Regions from separate parts of the Blautia sp. ZXY-1-B12 genome, predicted to be linked through region 3. Evidence: riboswitches for the same ligand, from Rfam matches in the RefSeq annotation. Region 3 holds a riboswitch; each other region holds the start of a gene.
The links. A riboswitch is a leader RNA that binds a small molecule or an ion and turns the genes downstream of it on or off. The one in region 3 is predicted to bind cobalamin.
Positions count from the first base shown of each region.

Region 1: linked by a shared signal. The riboswitch ahead of AC075L_RS08365 (hypothetical protein) and the one ahead of AC075L_RS13005 (ABC transporter substrate-binding protein) in region 3 are both predicted to bind cobalamin.
Region 2: linked by a shared signal. The riboswitch ahead of AC075L_RS11065 (cysteine-rich small domain-containing protein) and the one ahead of AC075L_RS13005 (ABC transporter substrate-binding protein) in region 3 are both predicted to bind cobalamin.

Region 1 is NZ_JBWJVP010000164.1:2,632-6,921, reverse strand. It holds gene AC075L_RS08370 (ABC transporter substrate-binding protein) at 1-320, opposite strand, end outside; cobalamin riboswitch at 517-716, opposite strand; gene AC075L_RS08365 (hypothetical protein) at 792-2,000, opposite strand; cobalamin riboswitch at 2,140-2,322, opposite strand; gene AC075L_RS08360 (transposase) at 2,771-3,871, shown strand; gene AC075L_RS08355 (DUF4832 domain-containing protein) at 3,959-4,290, opposite strand, start outside.
Region 2 is NZ_JBWJVP010000191.1:39,621-43,910, reverse strand. It holds gene AC075L_RS11070 (C1 family peptidase) at 1-1,628, opposite strand, end outside; gene AC075L_RS11065 (cysteine-rich small domain-containing protein) at 2,039-2,335, opposite strand; cobalamin riboswitch at 2,743-2,937, opposite strand; gene AC075L_RS11060 (EutP/PduV family microcompartment system protein) at 3,029-3,577, opposite strand; gene AC075L_RS11055 (BMC domain-containing protein) at 3,666-4,094, opposite strand; gene AC075L_RS11050 (BMC domain-containing protein) at 4,106-4,290, opposite strand, start outside.
Region 3 is NZ_JBWJVP010000208.1:7,461-11,750, reverse strand. It holds gene AC075L_RS13015 (ABC transporter ATP-binding protein) at 1-115, opposite strand, end outside; gene AC075L_RS13010 (FecCD family ABC transporter permease) at 115-1,200, opposite strand; gene AC075L_RS13005 (ABC transporter substrate-binding protein) at 1,215-2,339, opposite strand; cobalamin riboswitch at 2,455-2,731, opposite strand; gene AC075L_RS13000 (ABC-2 transporter permease) at 2,810-3,460, opposite strand; gene AC075L_RS12995 (ABC transporter ATP-binding protein) at 3,457-4,290, opposite strand, start outside.

The DNA of each region.
Region 1 (4,290 bases), on a different contig from region 3:
CATCCGTCAGAGAATTTAATTCCGTCTTTCAGCTTGATCGTCCATTCTGTATGCTCGTCATTTACTTCATAACTCTCAGCAAGCCACGGGATAACTTCCATATTGTCATCGAATTTAAATAATGCTTCAGCAATACCATATCTCATAGCATTCCATCCACTGTTTTCATCATTTGCACTGTTTACACATCCATCTGTGTACATCTGACATCCGAAGTTTAAAACCTTCTCATCACCCTTCGCCTGTACAGTAACTCCCATTAATAATGCAACTGTTGTTGCCGCTGCTAACACAAGTAATTCTCTTTTTGTTTTTTTCATCCTTTACTTCCTTTCTTTTTTTGTTTCTTCGTTGTTTTTCTTCCTTCTCATACTGTCCATTCCTGTGATTTTGAACGAAAAAAAAGACAGATGCTCCCACATCCGTCACGAAATCTTACCATTAAAGAATCAAACATATATATGCAACACATGAAGTTGTAACTCTTAATCAGGATTTCTCGTCGTCCGCAAGAATCTCTTTTACCAGAAATAAGCAGGTCTCCTGACTTAAGCTTACCCATTTTCAGCACCTTCCCAGAAAAATATCTTCCAGTGGCATTCAGCTGAAAACCAACTATCACAGTGACGGGATCGTACCGGATTTACACCGGTTTCCCTTTTAATCAGACCAGCAGGACGCTTCTGCTGGTCTGAACTTATCTCTAAAATCATTAAATGACCGTATGAATACTCATTTATCATAACATACCATCATGTATACGTCAATTATTTTAGACTCTTATTTTCTATCTATTTTTCCGTAAATTTCCGGAATTTCTCAAAATTTGTTTCCGGTGTATAGGATTTCAGAACTTCCATCATGTCCTCTACACTATATGTATTATCATACATTCCAATAGATAACGCATACTGCTTATTAAACTCATCTACTGAATCCGCTGTCCAGAATGACTGCTGCAGCCGGAAAGCACTTCCATCTTCACGGTAATCTTCTGCAAAGCCTTCCAGAGCATTTTTCATGGCAACAAATGATGGTGCAACGATAGCACCGTATTTTCCTACAAGATAGTCGATTCTTTCCTTGCCGTTATATCCCTTTTTATTAAACATTTCGTATGTATCTTCTGTAAAACAGTCAATGGAACCCAACAATACATCTGTACTGTTCTCTTCTTCATAAGCATCAATTATCTTGATAAAATCACTTGCGCTCACTACACTCAGAATAACATTATACTCTCCTGTATTCAGCGAATCAGCCAGCTTTTCATCCAGGTGATCTTTTGGATACCCCGGAACCAGAGTAATCTTAATGTCACTGCCTGTTTCAATTTCTTCAGTATCCTGCGTATTCACCAGTTCTTCTACAGACTTCTCATATGACAGGCCATATGCTTCCTGAAGCTTATTCAGAATACCAATCGTTCTCAGACGATGCATCTCATTACCGATAGCAGATCCTCCACATGCTATTATGTAATGATTCTGGTTATTCTGATCCTCTGAAACAAAATACTCCGCCATATTGGCAGCCGCATCCATTTCTGTTTCAACAGATGTTCCTATTGTTCCCAGAAAATAAGGATTATCCTTTACTTTCTCATACATTTCATCACTGATCGTTCCTGAGCCACGTACATAATACATACCATATTCTTCACATACCGGAAGAACTTCTTCAAGATCTGAGGAAAGGAAAGAAATAATTCCCTTTACATTTCTTTCATGAAGCTCGTTGATAAAGCTGATTTCTTCTTCTGCTGTACTTATACTGGAAGAATATAAAAACTCGACATCAAAAGCCATGCCGACATAATTTTCAAAATAATTTCTAAATGCTCTTACTTCTGCATCATTCAGATTATATACGGACACTCCTATTGTCATTTTTCCGTCCTGATTTGTTGTATCACTCTGAGTGTCAGCTGCCATAACTGAAATACTGGTGCAGGTAAGCAGCATAATCATTGTCAATATAAAACTTATTATCTTTTTCATTCCTTTTTTACCTTTCTGTCGTATTTGTATAAAAATTCAAGTTTTCTTTTCTCACATCCTTTCCTGAAATAAAAAAGATCTTTTTCTTAAAATGTATTTTAGGTATAAAAATAAAGCCTTTCTTATACACCGTAAGAAATAACCTTTTTTAATGCAAGCAGGTCTCCTGACTTAAGTTCATCGCATTTTATCGTCTTCCCGCCTCTTAAGCAGTGACATATATGATAAAAAGCTCCCTTTTACAGTGGCGGGACCGTACCGGACTTGCACCGGTTTCCCTTTTAATTCCATATTACTGGAAACATGCATTATTTTTATAATATGATATCAGGGGCTAAAAGTCAAAAACTATTTTTACTCCGCGCTAAGGCTTTTCCCCAACTTCATTATATTTTTATTATATAATTCCATTTGGTTAACGTCAATAATTTACATCTAATATTTATATGTTTTTTTATTCACTTTTACTATGGTCTTGAATATTCAGATTCCAGTATCTATTCCATAATAAGGGTCTCTTTGCAGCACTACCTTCTCTTGTGGCATTTCTTTGTTTATGCTAAAATATTTTTACTACTATAAATGAGCAAGTTCGTGATTTTGCATAAAAGAAAGATACCTCGATTCCGTGTGTTGTATAATGAAAGTGCCTAAACAAACATTTGCAACATTTACGAAAGAAGGTGTCTCTCGCAAATACTATACATCATTCCGCATTCATATACAACCAGCTTAAGAAATTAAATTTATGCAAATTTTATTCGAACCGGGTGATAAACCACCTTATAAGTATCCTGATCAGCATTTTCATTTCAGGATATCATGGAAAAACCACGGATTTTGCTAAAAACAGTTCCTGTCACAGAACTACGATTGCACATTTCCTTAATTCAGGGAAATGGGATGATTCTCTACTTTTAGATACGTTAAAACGTTCTGTTATAGAGATTATTTATTCAGAAGCAGCACGCACCGGAAAGCCTGTTTTCTGCATTGTAGACGATACGATAGCTTCAAAGACAAAGCCTTCGTCACAGGCTCTGCATCCGATTGAAGATGCGTACTTTCACCAATCCCATTTAAAGGGGAAACAAGACTACGGACATCAGGCAGTAGCTGTTATGCTTTCCTGTAACGGCATTGTCCTGAACTATGCTTTTGTAATGTACAATAAATCAATTTCCAAGATTGATATTGTACAAAATATTGCAAAGGAACTGCCTGTTCCACCAGTAATGTCTTATTTCCTTTGTGACTGCTGGTATGTTTCTGAAAAAATAATCAATACTTTTGTACAGAAAGGGTTCCATACCATTGGTGCTTTGAAAACAAACCGTCTGCTGTATCCATCAGGAATGAAAAAGAAACTCAGTGAACTGGCTGCTGAACGATCCACAACACATAAAGGATTTGACCTCGTCACAGTCAAAAAACGCAACTATTATGTGTACCGGTATGAGGGAAACCTCAGCGGCATAGAAAATGCAGTTGTTCTTTTAAGCTATCCTGAAAAAGCATTTGGTAATCCTAAAGCACTACGTGCTTTCATTAGCACAAATGTATCCTTATCTACACAGGAGATCCTTTCCTGTTATGTTTGTCGATGGCCGATTGAGATATTTTTCAGGCAATGCAAAAACCATCTGGCCCTGGATACATACCAGATACGCTCCTCAAAGGGAATACAGAGGTACTGGCTGTTGATGTCACTGACACATTATATTTGTGTCACAGGAACTGGCGGATATCGGTCTTTTCAAGATGGATATCATCGAATCTGTAGTGCCGTTCATCAGGAAAAGTATCAGTATCTATTCCTATGTGCAAAAGCAAGTGATGATTTTGAAGCATTTATGAAATTAGCAGGATAATTTTGTGCATTTTTTCAAATTTGCTCATTTATAGTAATTAAATAAGGTAATTTTAGTTTCTAAATATCAAAACGTAACTCTTTCAGTTTACTGAAAAAGATAATTTTTCCCTTCATTATAAGTTCCTTTCATTGAAAATCGAACAGCTAATTTCCCAGTCATCGGATCTTCAATACCTATACTGATCTTATATTTCTTTCCGGCCAGTGAGATCAGCTTTTTTACCTGCATTCTTGTTTTTGTCTGTAAAGTTTCTTCCGGCAGAAGTGATTTTAACGAAATGTCAACCGCTTCTTTTTCAAGACTATTTCCATCCTCATCTTCTACCAGAACCCATACAGGCCAGTCTTCATAAAATGGTGCAACTCCATCATTCTTCCATTTAAGATTCAGGCTGACATAACCCGGCATCTGAATAA
Region 2 (4,290 bases), on a different contig from region 3:
GATGCACCCTTATAGAATGTCTGCCCTGTTTCTATCCCCGCCGTACAGGTAAACCAGTTCCCATAACTGGACTTTGCTTCCACTCCAAAGCTGATTTTTTCAATCCCACTGTTTGTGATCACAACAGAATATCTGCTTCCCTGTTTCAAAACCACCTCTGGTACACTGATAGTCTGTACACCTGCGATTGGCTGTTCAAACTCATATGGAGCAGCATATGCAGCAGTCCCGCTTTCCGGGTCATATGGATCTGTCAGATCGGTGTATATCTGAATTTTGTAACAGGCATTGTCACTGTTTGTAACAAGATTAACCTCCCCCAGGACTTCTGCTTTTCCCTTTCCTGCAGTTGTCTCATAAACTGCTGCTACTGACTGTCCCGCCTGTATCGGAATCACTGAAAGTGCTGAAGAACCATCATAAAAATAATTATTCCTGTACTTTTGATCCGAAGCAGCCACTGCCTCTGCACTTACAAGTTTACTGATATTGGGATCCTGATAAGAAAGATAGTAATATCCTCCGTCTCCTTTCTTCTCCCCCCAACTGTTTTTGATGATCCACGCACCATCAGATGTTACATTGGAAACAGGAAGGAAATTATCCTTTGAATACGTATCATCCCATCCGACCACTGTCACAATATGATTAATTACAGTCGAATTTGATTTTCCAACAGGATAACAATATGCAGCTGTGTCCGGATTTACATAACTTTCCTTCATATAAAGCATAATGGATACTGCATGGTCATTCAGCAGCATTTCTTTCATACGTTCCTCACTGTATTTGGAAACAGATGCATTTTTCAGATATGCTGCAGAATTATAAGCCTTACTTTCCGGAATCTGCACAGTCAGATCATTCTGATGCGAAGAATCCGTAGGAAATGGTACATCGGCCTCTGTGGTCATTCCCGACCATGTACTGAGATAAATCGCTGCCAGGTGATCATTACCTCCTATCACGTGATAATTTCCCAGTACATAATTCTTATCATCAGGGGTATTTCCAAGAGGATCATTCTGTCTGTTGGAGAAAAAATATGATAAATGTTCTTCTGACAGATCGTAGGTTCCTTTGTTCTGTGCCAGAAGCGAAGTCTCCATGATTGCTGCCATACCAAAAGCCCAGCAGGTTCCAAATGGATTCTGATTCTTTACGGGCGTAACTAATCCTTCCTTTCTGGCATCATAGGAAGATGGAAATGCAGCCTCCCTGTTTCCATATGCAGCATAAACTGATGTCAGATCACTCTCCACTTCAATTCCCGGATCCAAAGGTTTTAAATTTTTAAAGGGTTCCAGTTCTTCCTTTCTTTCCTCTTCTGTCAACGGACGGCCCTTAATATACCTGATTCCGTCTGTACCCTCTTCTGAGTTTTCTCCATCCTGAAACTCCTGTTTTGCATCATCGCTTCCGAACAATTCTGCATCCGATCCCGTATCTGTTCCAAATTCATCTGCCTGTGAACTTTGAAATTCTTTCAGATCTGATGTATTTTCTTCTGTCTCCCTGTTGACTCCGGATCCAAACATTTCCTGACCCGCAGCTGGTACCGATGTATAAACCATTGCATAAGCCAGAAAAACTGACAATGCGCGTATCGCTGTATTTCTTTTTTTCATGTAGTAGTTAACTCCTTTACATAAATATAATATCATTATATCATTATCTTTTTTGTTTTTCAACCATGATCAATGACAAAAACCGTCGGAAAACAGTGAATTTTCCCTGTTTTCCGACGGCTCTATGTAGAAATGCAGAGCTCTGCCAACAAGAAAATGTCGCCAGGAAAAGACGTCAAATGCCTGTGATGCATTTTCTTCTGTACATGTGAAAAGTGTGGAAAATGTGTGTGAAATGCTTTATATACTAACTCAGAACAGACTTGAAAATCTTACAGACTCTTCTCTTTTGCTATCCTTATTCTAGCAGAACAAGCATTGTATTACAATGAAAATCGTTCTTTCTTATTTGTGCTAATCTGACACATTGTTACTGTTCACTCCGTTCTAAGCAGCGACACATTCTCCTCTTATTTGCTGATACTTTCCTTTGCTCTTTTCATCATATCAGCCAGTTCCTGGTATTTTCCTGTGACATATCCATAGTTTTTTCGCTTATGCGGAAGCATACAGTTTGTGCAGTCTTTAATTCCCTTTTCCGTATACCGGAAATTCCCACCGCATTTCTCACCCAGGGCATATAGCGGGCAATAACAGAACAGACAGTTAAAATCATCCGGATTTGCATTCTTATGACACGGAAAAAATTCACATTTCTTATGACTGAAATAAGAATATTCTTTCCCTTCCCAATAAGGTTTCTCCATTGCTACCTCTCCTCTCCTGTTGCAAGTTTTTATCTTTCCAGAATAATTCCGTTTTCTCAGTCTCCATCAATCCCACCCATCAGAGGACGAAATAAAAAAAATACTCTAATAAATTATCAATTTCTCTTCACATAACAAAGCATTGAAAATTCATTACAGTATTTTTCACAGATCATACATTTAAAATTAATAAGAGGGAGCGATGCTACCCCGGGGTAGAAAAAAATCCGTTCATGAGTGCGCGGAGGGAACGAATAAATCCGAAGTAGTATCGCCTGCCATTTAATCATGTATAATTCATAAAGAACAGGCGCATTCCATAAAAAATGTCTGCCTTCAGATAAAAGCAGACAACACTCCGAAGCTGCGGATTCAACGGAGTTGGTTGTTACACTTTACACGGAAGTTTAACCTCGCCATACCAAGCAGGTTTCCTGGCTCCAGGCTCATCGCTCCTCTCTCCTTCTCATGCTATGGCACAATGGACATTCTGAGATTTGCTCCTCTGTTACAGTGACCGGATCGCTCAGGTTTCTCACCTGATTCCCTCTTTCTGTACTGTTCTTTCTCACAGTATCAGCACTTAATATGTTCTGTATGGAATTATACTGTCATTATAATAACACCCTGCAACAAGCTTGTCAACTATTTATCAATATATTTTCCAAATTATTATTGTTCATTCGTTACTGTTCACACACCACTATTCCGTGAGGTGTTTTGGCATGAATATTCCACACCTTCCGGTAGCGGATCCCATTCATTCAGACCAAGACTCTGTCTGAATTTTGCTTCTTCCAGACTCAGCTTTGGAACATCCTCATTCAAAAACGCTCTCAGCTCATCAATCCCCTCTCCGGTCACATTGTTTACCAGAAAAATTCTTTCACATCCTGCATTCAGCATCCACTGACGCACCATTGGAACATTCGCATAAGGAGAATCTATTTTCGTAATGATTCCTATCAGTGGTCTCAGAATAAATGCATTACTGCCATAGCCAAACAAACTGAAAGGTTCATCTGCTGACTGTACCATTGCCACCACATCTGCTTCAAAAGAAAAACAGGCCAGCCCTACGCTGAAATGCTTGGACTCTGCATACTCTCCCGGAGAATCAATGGTATCATCATCCGTATTCGTATACTGCGTTTTTACATAATGAAGTTTTTCGCCTTTTAATGCCTGCGTTAATGAAGTCTTACCTGCTTCACTTCTGCCCATCAGAAATATTTTCTTCATATTTAATGTCTGTCCCTTTCACTTCTCTCAGCTATTCCGGCAGTTACATAAGCACCATCGGTACAGAATAACTGACTTTTCGTATGTTTTAACTTTTGTGAACTGCACAAGTCTTAAAGCCAAGCACCTCTCTAAAAAATTTCACCACTTCTTCCACTGCAGTCTGAACTTCCGTCAGACCTCCCGTAAGGATCAATGATCCGCTGAAGCGATCCATGAAACCAATCTCCACATTTGCACTTTTCACTGCAATATCAGCAGCTACAACCACTGCTTCCCATGGGGTAAAACGAATCATTCCAATTGCTTCTCCTGTGTGGTCTTCTCCCTCATGGACTCCAATATGCAGACCAAGATTCTGATAAATACAGCTCTGTGAAGGATTGATCACATGCGCCAGGCACACTTCCTTTCCCGGAACCCTTACCCTGGTCATACGCAGCTTTTTTCCCTTTAATTTCTCATAATCCTGGTTATAAAGCTTTTCCAGTAATTCTCTGGTTGTCATCCCTGCCATCCCAACACTTCCTATCTTTTGGTAATCTTGCAGACTACATAACCCAGAGTGTCTCTGAAATAATCCACAACCTCAGTCATCGCTGACATTACATCGGAAATCTCTCCCGTAATGATCAGTGTGCCTGTAAATCGATCTGCAAATCCCAGATAAACATTTCCGCTTTTTACCGCAATATCAGATGCGATTACTGCAG
Region 3 (4,290 bases):
TTCCGTTTGGTCCGATGATCCCTACCAGTTCCTTATCCTTTGACTCTATGGAAATTCCCTTCAGTATCTGTCTGGCGTGAAATCCAACCTGAATATCTTCTGTAGTGATTTTCATTACTTACTACCTCCAAATCCATAGGATTTCCGCACAAGCAGATAAATAAAGCATGGAGCACCGATAATGGATACCAGCACACCGATCGGCATCTCAGAATTCTTCAGGATCACACGACATGCCACATCACACCAGATCAGGAATGATGCACCAAGCAGTGCACTTAATGGCAGTAATCTTCTGTGGCCTGTTCCAAACAGGATTCTGATCACATGAGGGATCACAAGTCCTACAAAGCCGATCACACCCGCACAATATACTGCAAACCCAATCATTACAGAAGCAACGATCAGATAAAAAGTTCTCAGCTTGTGCAAATCAGTTCCCAGTGTGATCGATACATCATCTCCTAACAGCATCAGATTCAGATTACGATATTGCGTCCAGAAAATAATTACACAGATCAATGTAACAGGAAGCATTACACCTACTCTGCTCCAGCTTGCGCCTGCAAGGCTTCCCATCGTCCACTTCATTACTTCTGTTGCTGCATTTTTGTCATTGGTGATATAGATAACAAAATTGGAAAAAGCAGAACATACCGCACTGACAGCCATTCCGGCAAGGATCAGTTTGGCAGAAGTAGCTTTTCCGCCCATGTTTGCAATGGCAATTACTGCAAAAGAAGTGACCATTGCACCAATAAATGCAGTAACACCAACTGAATTTCCACTGAGAAATCCACCAACTCCAAGCATGATCGCCAGTGTTGCACCAAGGGATGCACCGGATGAAATACCAAGTACATACGGATCTGCCAGTGGGTTCTGGACAATTGCCTGCATAACTACGCCACAGACGGAAAGAGCCATTCCAACTGCCAGAGCCAGCAGGACTCTGGGCAGCCGGATCAACCACACAACATCGTGAACTGCGCCTTCTGCATAGGCGGACAGGCTTTTGATATGAAACAATTTATATGCAATGACACTGTAAACATCTTTCAGTGACAGATCTGCATTTCCAAAAGTGATTGCTGCAAGAATGGAAAAAATCAAAAATGCCGCAAGCCCGATAAGAACTGCCACATACATGGATGTCCTGAGCACACTGCCTTTTTTTGTCTGTGAAACCTGTTCTTTCACTGTTATGTCCTCAATCAGTCAAGATTCACATCCGGATATAATCCTTTTGCGAAAGTTTCAATACCATCCTGTGTACGTGTTGCACTTGCGTACATTTCACTGAGCATGATCGGATAAACACGACCGTTCTTTACAGCGTCAAGGCTCTGAAGTGCTTCGTCATCCTTGATAACGGCAAGCTGGCTTTCTTTTACAGTTTCCGGATCATCACCTGCATATGGCATGTATACAACAAAAATCACATCAGGGTTTGCCGCAATGATATCTTCTTTTCCTGCTGTAGAAGCATCCGGGTTTGCCAGAGTCGCACCCAGTTGTGTTACCATATCTCCACCAAGGCTCTTTGCACCATAGTTTGTGATATCTTCTCCAAGAGGTTCCAGAACCATTACGCTTGGTTTCTCTTCTACATCTGCTGTTGCTGTAAGAGTTTTATCGATCACTGCCTTTGCATCATCTACGATTGCCTGTGCTTTGTCCTGTACATCAAAAATCTTTCCAAGATTTAAGATGTCTGTAAATTCATTTTCCAGAGTTCTGTCTCCGTCAGGGCGTGTGTTTGTGTTGTAATAAGTGTTGCAGCCTTTGTCGATCCAGTCTGTTACATTTCCGAGATTTTTATCAGAAAACAGGGAACTCCAGGATAAGATCATGTCTGGCTCCAACATCGTTACAGTCTCAAGGGATGGAGTAAATTCATCAAGATAATTTGTTTTTGAAAATGCATCTTTAAGTTCATCCGGAACTTCATTGTCAAGACCTGCAGTAGCTACCAGACGGTCTTCCAGGCCAAGTGCAAGCATGGTTTCAATGCTTCCCTGATATACAGCAAGAACTTTCTCCGGTGCCTTTTCATAGGTTGTTTCGATTTCATTTCCATCATAATCATAGGTTGTGATGGTCAGAGGATATTCTGTCTTTGTACCTTCTGCGTCTGCTGTCTTATCTGCATCTGCTGAATCCTGTGCGTCTGCATCTTCCTGTGTATCAGAGTCTGCATCTGCTGCCGGCTGATTGTCCTCTTTGATTGTCTCAGAGTCTGCTCTCTCTGCTGCAAAAGCTGCCGGAGCTGCGGAAACTGCCATAGCTGCTGCCATCATAATTGCCATGATTCTTGTGGATAAATACCTGTTTTTCATTTGACTTCCTCTCTTTTCGTATATGTTATTTACCTGTTCGTGTAACCGAAAAGATGGGACTTCAGAAAAAGTAAAATAGAAGTGATAAGAATAACGGATACTTTTTACGGAAGCTCCTTCTTTACGCTGTCAGGCAGGTTTCCTGACTCACAGATCACAGAAAGTTCCCATAAAATAAAAACTGATACAACATCCATGCTTCAGCAGTTCATGAATGTTGTATCAGAAATATTTCCAAATACTCTCTGACAGCCGGATTCCGCCTTCTCACATATTTATGCAATGACATATTACAATCCCGCTTTTTTTCTGTATACAGTGGCCGCAACCGTTCAGGCATTTCACCTGATTCCCTCTCACATTATCATACACAAAATCTGCGTATGATAATGTTCACTTAACAGCTATTCAATTACGCTGATATAATTTTAGCACACTGCTTTTATAATTACAACCATATTCGAGACACATCAGAATTCTTTCTTCTCCATAAGCCGGACACCAATCCAAAAAGATCCCATATATACAATTACTGTAAATAATACAACTCCGGCCAATACCATTCCCCGGTTAAGTCCATTCAGCCATGCATCGACTGCGTCTGCTGAAAGTCCCATTGTTTTTATCAGAGCATAAACTACGGCAATTATAATAGCCCACATGACCATTGCAATATAACGTCCTTTTTCTGCTCCAAAATGTATTACAAGCGGGAGCGATACTGACAACATAAGAAGCGCCAGTGGAATGTATATCAGAGTGCCAATAATTTTCTCACTCAGGCACCCCTGAAGCTCTGCCACACCTTTACAGATCACTCCCGTTATTGCTTCAATTCCCCACGCTGCAGCCGTAAGCCCTGCTCCCAGCAGATATTTCTCCGCCACATACTGTTTTCTGGTAACCGGCAAGGTCATAAGAAATGCAAGACCATTATCAAACTCATCATAACTTATAGTCGTAATGGCAAAAATTGCTGTGACAAACGTAAAATATCCTATAGCAAAACTGACGCTCCCGCTTCCTGCCAGATTCAGGATGACTCCCATTACAATAACCAGGATAAAATACTGTTTCTGCTGTTTCATCAGTTCTATATCCTTTACAAATAATCCCTTCATACCTGTTCCTCCATCATCACTACCAGATCATCAATCTTTCCATTCTCAATTACAACATCCGGATAATTTTCCATATAAAATTGTTTCTGGTTTGTCAGACACCTGTATCCATAAGCTTCTTTCCGGATCTTAATAAGGTATTGCTGATCCAGTTTTTCGTACTCTTCTTCTGAAACTTTAAGAACTGCATAATCTGACAGCAGTACATCTGTATCCTCATGAAGGATAATTTTTCCGGCATGGATCATATAAAAATCGTCACAAAGACTCTCCAGATCTGATGAAATATGCGAACTGATCAGAATAGAACTGCTTTCATTTTCTTCCATATATTCTCTCAGCATGTTCAGCACCTCATCCCTGGCTATCACATCCAGACCAACTGTGGGCTCATCCAGAATCAGCAATTCTGCCTTATGGCTTAATGCTGCCAGTACTTTAAACTTTGCTTTCATACCAGTGGAAAATTCTTTGATTTTCTTGTCTGTGGGCAGATTGAATCTTCTGCACTGCTGCAGAAATTCCTCTCTGTCAAAATCTGGATATATGCTTTTCATAATATTTGCCACGCCCGCTACTGTCAGATACATACTGAAGCCTGAATCTGCAAAAACAACTCCCAGTTTCTGCTTATCCTCCGGCTTAAGCTCTTCTGCCTTTTTCCCAAAGACCTCTATCTCTCCGCCATCCGGATGAATCAGGCCAAGCAAAGCCTTAAATGTGGTGGATTTCCCGGAACCATTTCTTCCAATAAGTCCTGTAATCATCCCAGGCTGTACTTCCATAGAACAGTCCAGCGAAAAACCTCTGTAATTTTTCTGCAAATGACT